Linked DNA regions of Alloalcanivorax dieselolei B5. The protein of the gene in region 1 interacts with the protein of each later gene in a pairwise test. Links are inferred from orthologs where the notes say so. Each region holds a gene or a part of one and is shown on either strand. Other genes may lie near its edges.

Region 1 (4,563 bases):
GGTGACCATTTTCGGCGAATCCGCCGGCGGTTTCAGCGTCGCCTCGCTGATGGCGGCGCCACGGGCGCGACCACTGTTCCAGCGCGCCATCATCCAGTCCGGCGGCGCCGATTTCGTGCTGTCGCCGGAGGAGTCGCGGCGCGTCACAGAGGCGTTTCTGGCGGCGTTACCCGGCGAGGGCGATGTCGCCGATCGTCTGCGGCAGGCCGACGGTGACGCCTGGCTGGCGGCACAGGGGGAGGCGCTGCGTACGTCGGTGGCGCGGGGATTGCGGGATTCCACACCCCAGTTCGGGATGAATTTCCTGCCGATGGTGGACGGCGACCTGCTGCCGCAGGTTCCGATCCAGGCCATGGCCGACGGCGTCTGCGCGGATATCGAACTGCTCGCCGGGGTGTGCCGGGACGAATGGAATTTCTTTCAATATTCCGGGCCGTTGGCTGGCTTCCCCACGGTGGAGCAAATGCGCGCCATGGATGAGGCCGAGATTCAGCGCCGCTTCGAACGTGCCGCACCGGGCAACGGCCAGCGCCTGTTCGACTATTATCGCGCCCACGTTACCCCGCACCCGCAGCGCAGCAATATGGACTGGTTTTCCGCCATGGAGAGCGACCGTCTGTTCCGGGTGCCGACTTTGCGTTTGCTGGACGCCCAGTCTTCCCGGCAGCCGCGCACCTGGGGGTTCCAGTTCACCTGGCCGAGCACCCAGTTCGGCATCCCCATGGGGGCCTGTCATGTGGTCGACGTGCCGTTCGTATTCGGCATTACCGATACCCCGGTGGGGCAGTATTTCACCGGTGGTGGCGAGCAGCCGAAACAACTGGCCAGCCGGGTGCAACAGGTGTGGAGCGACTTCTCCCATGGCCGTGGCGCTGACTGGGCTGCCTGGAGCGAAAACCGCCAGGTGCACCAGTTCGGGCCCGGCGACAGCGAAACCGCGCTGCTGGACCAGGAGGGCGAAGCCCTGTGGGAGGCGGTTATTCCACGCCCGGAGACTGCAAAATGATCAGCAAAACCGTAGAATAGCGTCCCCAGACCCGATTCCACGGAGAGCAGTATGAGCGTGGCTCAAGCCATTGAGCGCAAAATCCGCGACGCCATGCCGGTCGTCCAGGTCACGGTGGAGAACGAAAGCCACCGCCACAACGTGCCGGCCAACTCGGAAACCCACTTCAAACTGACGGTGGTGTCCGAGTCGTTCTCCGGCAAGATGCCGGTGCGTCGTCATCAGGCGATCTACGCGGTGCTGTCCGAGGAATTGGCCGGTCCGGTGCATGCACTGGCCCTGCATTTGTTCACCCCTGAGGAATGGAACGCCCGCAATGGCGAGGTGGCGGCCTCGCCGGATTGCCGTGGCGGCAGCAAACATGATCCGGAGTTCACTCGATGAACGATGTCATCGTGGTGGCGGCGTTGTACCGCTTTACCCGTCTCGACGATTACCAGAACCTGCGTGAGCCGTTGCTGGCGTGCATGACTGAGGCCGGCGTGCGCGGCACCCTGTTGCTGGCCCGTGAAGGCATCAACGGCACCATCGCCGGCAGCCGGGAAGGCATTGACGCGGTGCTGGCCTGGCTGGCGGCGGACGGTCGCTTTCAGGGGTTGGAGTACAAGGAATCCTACACCCACGAACCGCCGTTCCTGCGCACCAAGGTGAAACTCAAGAAAGAGATCGTCACCATGGGCGTGGAGGACCTGGACCCCGACGCCGAACGCGGCACTTACCTGGAGGCGGAGGACTGGAACCGGGTGATCGCCGACCCGGAAACCCTGGTTATCGACACCCGCAACGACTACGAGTACGAAGTGGGCACCTTCGCCGGCGCGATCAATCCGCACACCAAGGCGTTCCGTGAGTTTCCGGATTATGTGCGCGAGAATCTGGATCCGTCCCGCCACAAACGGGTGGCGATGTTCTGCACCGGCGGCATCCGCTGTGAAAAATCCACCGCCTATTTGCGCCAGCAGGGGTTCGAGGAGGTTTATCACCTCAAAGGCGGGATCCTCAAATACCTGGAAGACGTGCCCAAGGACGAGTCATTGTGGCAGGGCGAGTGCTTCGTGTTCGATGAGCGGGTTACCGTCGATCACGACCTCCAACCCGGCCAGTATCAGCAGTGCCACGCCTGCCGCCGGCCGATTTCCGATCAGGATAAGCTGTCCCCGCAGTACGAGCCGGGCGTGTCCTGCCCGCGTTGCTACCACGAGTCCACGGCGGATCAGAAGGCCCGCTTCGCCGAGCGGCAGCGCCAGATCGAACTGTCCCGTCAGCGCGGCGAGGCCCACCTCGGACAAAACCCCCGGGAGTCCGGATCACGTTAACGGAGACCGGCATGTTCCGCTTCGCCTGCTGTGCTTTGCTAATGGCGCTTCCGTTACTGGCGTGGCCGGAAGCGCCGGTGCGGGTGGCGGTGGCCGCCAATTTCGCTGGCCCCATGCGGCAGCTGGTGGCGGATTACCAGTCCCGGCATGCCGGGGCCGAGGTGGCCGTCAGTGTGGGTTCCACCGGCAAACTCTATGCGCAGATACGGCAGGGCGCGCCGCTGGACCTGTTCCTCGCCGCCGATGAGGCCCGCCCGCGTCAGTTGGAGCAGCAGGAACGGATTGTCGCCGGCAGCCGCCGCACCTATGCCCTGGGCGTGCTGGCACTGTGGAGCCGGGAGCCGGGGCTGGCGCTGGGGGCGGCGCTTTTGAATGGCGGTGAGCTGACGCCGCTGGCGCTGGCCAACGCCCGCACCGCGCCTTACGGCGGCGCCGCCGAGGCGGTGCTGACCACTCTGGCGTTGCCGGACTCCGTCACCCTGGTGCGTGGCGAGAACGTGGGGCAGACCTTTCAGTTTATCCAAAGCGGTGCCGCCCGGGCCGGGTTCGTTGCGCTGTCCCAGGTTCGGGAAGCCGGCGGCAGTCTCTGGCTGCCACCGGCGGCGTCCTATCCGCCGATTCGCCAACAGGCGGTGCTGCTGGATGACCGGCCGGCGGCTCGCGCCTTCTATGATTTCCTGTTCAGTGACGCCGCCCGGCAACGGATCGAAGCGGCGGGATATCGGCTGGAGACGCCTTGATGCTGGCGGCCGGCGACACTCTGGCGTTATGGGTGAGTGTCAAACTGGCGCTGATCACCACTGTGATCCTGTTGCTGCTGTGCACGCCGCTGGCCTGGTGGCTGGCCCGCCGCTTCCGGCCCGGCCAGGCCCTGCTGGAAGCGCTGCTGGCGTTGCCGCTGGTGCTGCCGCCCACGGTGCTGGGCTTTTACCTGTTGCTGTTTCTTGGCCCGGACGGTCCCGGCGGTTGGCTTGGTCCCCTGCTGGAGCGGCCGGGACTGGCGTTCTCCTTTGCCGGTCTGGTGATCGGCTCGGTGGTTTATTCACTGCCGTTCGTGCTGCAGCCGTTAAAGAACGCTTTCGCCGCCATCGACAAGGATATCCTGGACATGGCCGCCGCCGCCGGCGCTGGCCCTCTTGATCGGTTCTTCTCCGTGGTGCTGCCACTGGCGCGCCCTGGTTATCTGTCCGCCGCGGTGCTTGGCTTCGCCCATACGCTTGGGGAATTCGGTGTGGTGCTGATGATCGGCGGCAGCATCGCCGGCGAGACCCGGGTCGCCTCGGTGGCGCTGTATGAGCACGTGGAGGCCGGTGATTACGCCAGTGCCCAGCGTCTGGCGCTGGTGTTGGTGGTGATGTCGCTGGTGCTGCTGTGGGCGGTGTTCCGCTGGCAGAAGAAGGCGCGGGGGCCGCTATGAGTCTGTGCCTGGATATCGCCCTCCGTCGCGGCGCTTTTGAGCTTTCGGTGCAGGGGACATTGCCGGAACGGGGCGTGACCATCCTGTTCGGTGAGTCCGGGGCCGGCAAAAGCAGTCTGCTGCGGGCGGTGGCGGGTCTTGAGCCTTGTCAGGGACGCATTAAATTCGACGGCGAACGTTGGCAGGGTTCTGCCGGAACGTTGCCGGCCCATCGCCGGCCGGTGGGGCTGATGCTGCAGAAACCGACGTTGTTTCCCCATCTGGATGTGATCGGCAATCTCCGCTATGCCGCGCGGCGGGCGCCGGTGCCGGCACAACGTTGGGAAGAAGTGCTGGAGTTGCTGTCATTGGCGCCGTTACTGTCGCGCCGGGTGCAGGGACTTTCCGGTGGCGAGGCCAGTCGGGTGGCGCTGGGGCGGGCCTTGTTGAGCGCGCCGCGACTGTTGCTGCTGGATGAGCCGCTGGCGGCCCTGGATCAGGCCCGACGCCAGGCGCTGATGGAGGTGATCGGCCGGGTGGCGAAGACCATTCCGGTGTTGTATGTCAGCCATCATCTGGATGAGGTGCTGACCCTGGGAGAGCACCTTTGGTGGTTGCGTGACGGCGCCCTGGCGGCGCAAGGCGAGGTCAACGATGTGCTGGCCGGCCCCGGGTCTCCGCTGGCGGAACATCGGGACGCGGCGGTGGTACTGCGCACCCGCCATCTGCGTTATGAGCAGGATCATCATTTGCTGGTGCTGGCCCTGGGCGCCTGTGAGGTGAGGGTGCCGGCCTCCGGGCCCGGCGGTGACACGCCGCGTCTGCGGGTGGCGGCGCGGGACGTG
Region 2 (4,407 bases), 970 kb from region 1 along the record:
CTGGACCAGCCCGGCGGAGGCGTCGCTGCGGCAGGCGCTGGAACTGAAGCTGTCCCATTCCAGTGAAGTCTCCAACGAAACCTACCTGGGCCTCAGCGATGGCGATTTTCACGCTGATCCCAACCGGCGCTATGGACTCAGTGCCCTGGATCAGATGGACAACGATCACGATGGTATCGCCCTGCGCCATCTTCTGGTGCTCGGCGACCGCACCCAACTGACGTCGGTGATTTACCGCAATGAGTTTCAGCGTGACTGGTTCAAGGTCAGCGGTGCCGGTGGCCGCGGCCTGGGCGGCCTGATCGATGACGCCAACGGCGGCGACGCCGCTGCCCGGGCCATCCTGGACGGCAGCCAGGACGTGTCCGACGTGACGGTGAAACACAATAACCGGGAATACACCGCCAAGGGGGTCCAGAGCGAGCTGGCCCACGCCTTCACCACCGCCGCTCTGGAGCATGAGATGGTGGTGGGGGCGCGTTTCCATCAGGACGAGGTGGATCGCTATCAGCCGGTGGAGGTGTTCTCGCAGACCAACGGCGTGCTGGTGCCCAGCGGCTACGTGGCGCCCACCGGCGGTGATAACCGGGTGGAAGAGGCCGACGCCTGGTCGGCCTGGCTGGTGGACAAGGTTTATATCGGCAAGTTGATTCTGACCGGCTCGCTGCGTTATGAGGATATCCAGTCCAAAGCCCGCCGCTACGGTGATCCGGGGCGCGATACCGTGAGCCGGCGCGACAGCAATGACGTCAGCGAGGTGCTGGCCGGATTGGGCGCCACCTATTTGCTGAGCGATCAATGGTCCTTGCTGGCCGGCGTGCATCAGGGGTTCGCCCCGGCGGGCGCTTCCGCCACCGATGGCACCGACCCGGAAAAAAGCGTGAATTACGAGGCCGGCGCCCGCTACTGGGGCGAGCGTGTGAACGTGGACGCCATCGGTTTCTACAGTGATTACGAGAACACATTGCAGAATTGCTCGCTGGCCTATCCTTGCGATCTGGCCGGCGGCGGCAGCCAGGACTCCGGCTCGGTGAGCTTCGGTGAATCGCGCGTATACGGGATGGAGCTGGCGGTCGGCAGCACACTCTGGCGGGCGGCCAATGGCCTGACCGTGCCGCTGCGGTTGGCTTACACCTACACCCGCGGCAAGATCACCCAATCCTCGGAGTCCAGTGATGCCGCGGTGGAAAGCGGAGACCGCCTGCCTTACCTGCCGGAGCACCAGGCCAGTGTGACCGTGGGGCTGGAGCAGCCGGCCCAGTGGGGCGGTTATCTGACCACCCGGTACGTGGAGGGGATGTGCGTCACCGGCGGCTGCGACAACGGGCTGGAGCGTACCGATGATCTGTTGGTGGTGGACCTGACGGCGTCCTACTATCTGACCAGCGCGGTGGAGGTCTACGGCAAGGTGGACAACCTGTTCGATGAGCAGAAAATCGTCGCCCGCAGCCCGGACGGCGCCCGCCCGAACCTGCCGCGTACCGCCGCGCTCGGCATTCGCGCCCATTTCTGAGCGACCTCCGGCGCCGGGCTTGAAAGGGCCCGGTGCCGTCCCCACCCTCTGCCCACGGCGCCGGAAGTGCTACACTGACCGGTAACTTCAATCAGCCACCCAGCCAGGTAGTCTTTTATGGACGACGTGCTTCAGGTCATCAAAGACCAGATAGCCCAAAACCCGGTGCTGCTCTACATGAAAGGCACCCCGCAATTTCCTCAGTGCGGTTTCTCCGCCCAAGTGGTGGAAGCGATGACCAAGGTGAACAAGCCGTTCGCCTACGTGAACATCCTGGAAGCCCCGGAAATCCGTGAGTCGCTCAAGGAGTACGCCAACTGGCCGACCTATCCGCAATTGTGGGTCAATGGCGAGTTGGTCGGCGGCTGCGACATCATCATGGACATGTTCCGCTCCGGGCAGCTGCAAACGCTGGTCGAGAGCGCCGCGGCGGAAAGCGACGCCGAATAAACGTCGGATGCGACGAGAACGCACCGGCACACCCGCCGTTCACGGCGGGTTTTCCCTTGTGATTTAACTGGAGAGAAAACGAGATGGGCGTATTGGTAGGTAAACCCGCACCCGACTTCACCGTTCCCGCGGTATTGGGCGATGGCAGCATCGTCGACGAGTTCACCCTGTCCGAGGCGATCAAGGGCAAATATGGTCTGGTGTTCTTTTACCCGCTGGACTTCACCTTCGTCTGCCCGTCCGAGCTGATCGCTCTGGATCACCGCATGGATGCGTTCAAGGAGCGCGGCGTGGAAGTGATCGGTGTCTCCATCGACAGCCATTTCACCCACAACGCCTGGCGTAACACCCCGGTGAACGACGGCGGTATTGGCGCGGTGCAATACACCCTGGCCGCCGACATGAATCACCAGATCGCCCAGGCCTACGATGTCGAATCCGAAGGCGGCATGGCGTTCCGTGGTGCCTTCCTGATCGACAACAACGGCGTGGTGCGCAGCCAGATCGTCAACGATCTGCCGCTGGGCCGTAATATCGACGAGCTGGTGCGTCTGGTGGACGCCATCCAGTTCCACGAAGAGCACGGCGAAGTGTGTCCGGCCGGTTGGCAGAAAGGGGACTCGGGCATGAAGGACAGCCCGGAAGGCGTGGCGTCCTATTTGTCCCAGAACGCCGACAAGCTGTAAAAGCGTAGCGCGCCGGACGTTTGGCGCGGGAAGCTGAAACCAGCGCGGCCCGTGGGCCGCTCCTACAATCCGTGGGAGTGGCCCACGGGCCGCGATGGTTTCCGGATGCCGGTACCCTGCCCGGTGTCCCTCAGTCCAGTTCCCGCACCAGGGTCGGCGGCATCTTGGCGGGCGGCGGCGGCGGCCAGCCGCCCAGATCGCGGAAGCGATTGACCATGGAGCAGAACAGCTCGGCGGTGCGGGTGGCGTCGTACAGGGCCGAATGCGCCTCGCGCTGGCTGAAGCGGATGCCAGCCGCCTCGCAGGCTTTGGCCAGCACCGTCTGACCGTAGACCAGACCGGCCAGGGCGGCGGTATCGAAGCTGGAAAACGGGTGGAACGGGTTGCGTTTGACGTCGTTGCGCTCGGAAGCGGCGTTAAGGAACCCCTGGTCGAAGAAGCTGTTGTGTCCCACCAGCACCGCCCGGTTACAGCCGTTCTGCTTCACCGCCTTGCGTACCGGATCGAAGATTCCGCTGAGCGCGATGTCCTCGGCCACCGCGCCGCGCAACGGGTTACTCGGGTCGATGCCGGTGAAATCCAGGGCCGCCTGCTCGATGTTGGCACCGGGGAACGGGTCCACGTGGAAGTGGATGCGGGTGGCTGGACGCAGGTAGCCCCCGGAGTCCATTTCCAGCAAAACCGCCGCGATTTCCAGCAGGGCGTCGTGGCGCGCGTCAAAGCCGCCGGTCTCCACGTCCACCACGACGGGCAAAAAGCCCCGGAAGCGCAAGGCAAGGGAAGGGTGTTTCTCGCTCATGGGGTCTCCGTACAAAGCGTGCCCATGCTACGGGGCCAGATATCCCCGCACAAGGCCGCCGGCCCCGGGCTGAGGCGCCATTCTACACAAAACCGGGCGGCAGGACGTTGCTCTCGGGGACAGGTGACGGCGACGGACGGTGGCGGGTACAATACGCGGTCTTTCGTTCACTGCCATCGTCCGGCCAGGCCGGCGGTGCGCGTCCATCGTGTGGAGCTTTGCATGTCCGGCATCAATAAAGTGGTATTGGCCTATTCCGGTGGCCTGGATACTTCGGTGATCGTCAAATGGTTGCAGGAAACCTACCAGTGTGAGGTGGTGACCTTTACCGCCGATATCGGCCAGGGTGAGGAAGTGGAGCCGGCCCGCGCCAAGGCCCAGGCCATGGGCGTGAAGGAGATCTACATCGAGGATCTGCGCGAGGAGTTCGTGCGTGACTACGTGTTCCCGATGTTCCGCGCCAACACCATCTATGAGGGCGAGTACCTGCTGGGCACCTCCATCGCGCGCCCGCTGATCGCCAAGCGTCTGGTGGAAATCGCCGAGGAAACCGGCGCTGACGCCATCTCTCACGGCGCTACCGGCAAGGGTAACGACCAGGTGCGCTTCGAACTGGGCGCCTACGCGCTCAAGCCCGGCATCCAGGTAATCGCGCCGTGGCGGGAGTGGGAACTGAATTCCCGCGAGAAGTTGATGGCCTTCTGCGAGGACCACGAGATTCCGGTGGATTTCACCAGCAAGAAGAAGAAATCCCCGTACTCCATGGACGCCAACCTGCTGCACATCTCCTATGAAGGCGGCAATCTGGAAGATCCGTGGTGGGAAGCCGAAGAAGACATGTGGCGCTGGAGCGTGAGCCCGGAAAACGCCCCGGATCAGCCCACCTACATCACCCTGACCTACGAGAAGGGTGATATCGTCGCCATCGACGGCGAGCGTCTGAGCCCCGCCGAGGTGCT

What was found. Proteins that work in one complex are often made in the same cells at the same time.
Region 2: the proteins of B5T_RS12010 (region 1) and grxD interact in binary tests that used the Escherichia coli proteins (3 or more experiments, as listed by UniProt). The link is inferred for Alloalcanivorax dieselolei B5 from one-to-one orthologs.

Annotation. Positions count from the first base shown.
Region 1 is NC_018691.1:2,670,769-2,675,331, reverse strand. Bases 1-2,723 are described here. They hold B5T_RS12010 (BolA family protein), read left to right. Parts: upstream 1-1,057; coding sequence 1,058-1,390; downstream 1,391-2,723. Other genes in these bases: modA (molybdate ABC transporter substrate-binding protein), read left to right, coding at 2,334-2,723; trhO (oxygen-dependent tRNA uridine(34) hydroxylase TrhO), read left to right, coding at 1,387-2,322; B5T_RS12015 (carboxylesterase/lipase family protein), read left to right, coding at 1-1,006. Outside these bases: more of modA, read left to right, coding at 2,724-3,062; modB (molybdate ABC transporter permease subunit), read left to right, coding at 3,062-3,739; modC (molybdenum ABC transporter ATP-binding protein), read left to right, coding at 3,736-4,563. UniProt on the Escherichia coli protein: Transcriptional regulator that plays an important role in general stress response. Has many effects on cell morphology, cell growth and cell division. Acts by regulating the transcription of many genes, including dacA (PBP-5), dacC (PBP-6), ampC and mreB.
Region 2 is NC_018691.1:3,638,556-3,642,962, reverse strand. The notes cover bases 356-3,296. They hold grxD (Grx4 family monothiol glutaredoxin), read left to right. Parts: upstream 356-1,630; coding sequence 1,631-1,963; downstream 1,964-3,296. Other genes in these bases: rnt (ribonuclease T), read right to left, coding at 2,780-3,296; B5T_RS16140 (peroxiredoxin), read left to right, coding at 2,047-2,649; B5T_RS16150 (TonB-dependent receptor family protein), read left to right, coding at 356-1,513. Also shown: more of B5T_RS16150, read left to right, coding at 1-355; more of rnt, read right to left, coding at 3,297-3,448; B5T_RS16130 (argininosuccinate synthase), read left to right, coding at 3,671-4,407. UniProt on the Escherichia coli protein: Monothiol glutaredoxin involved in the biogenesis of iron-sulfur clusters.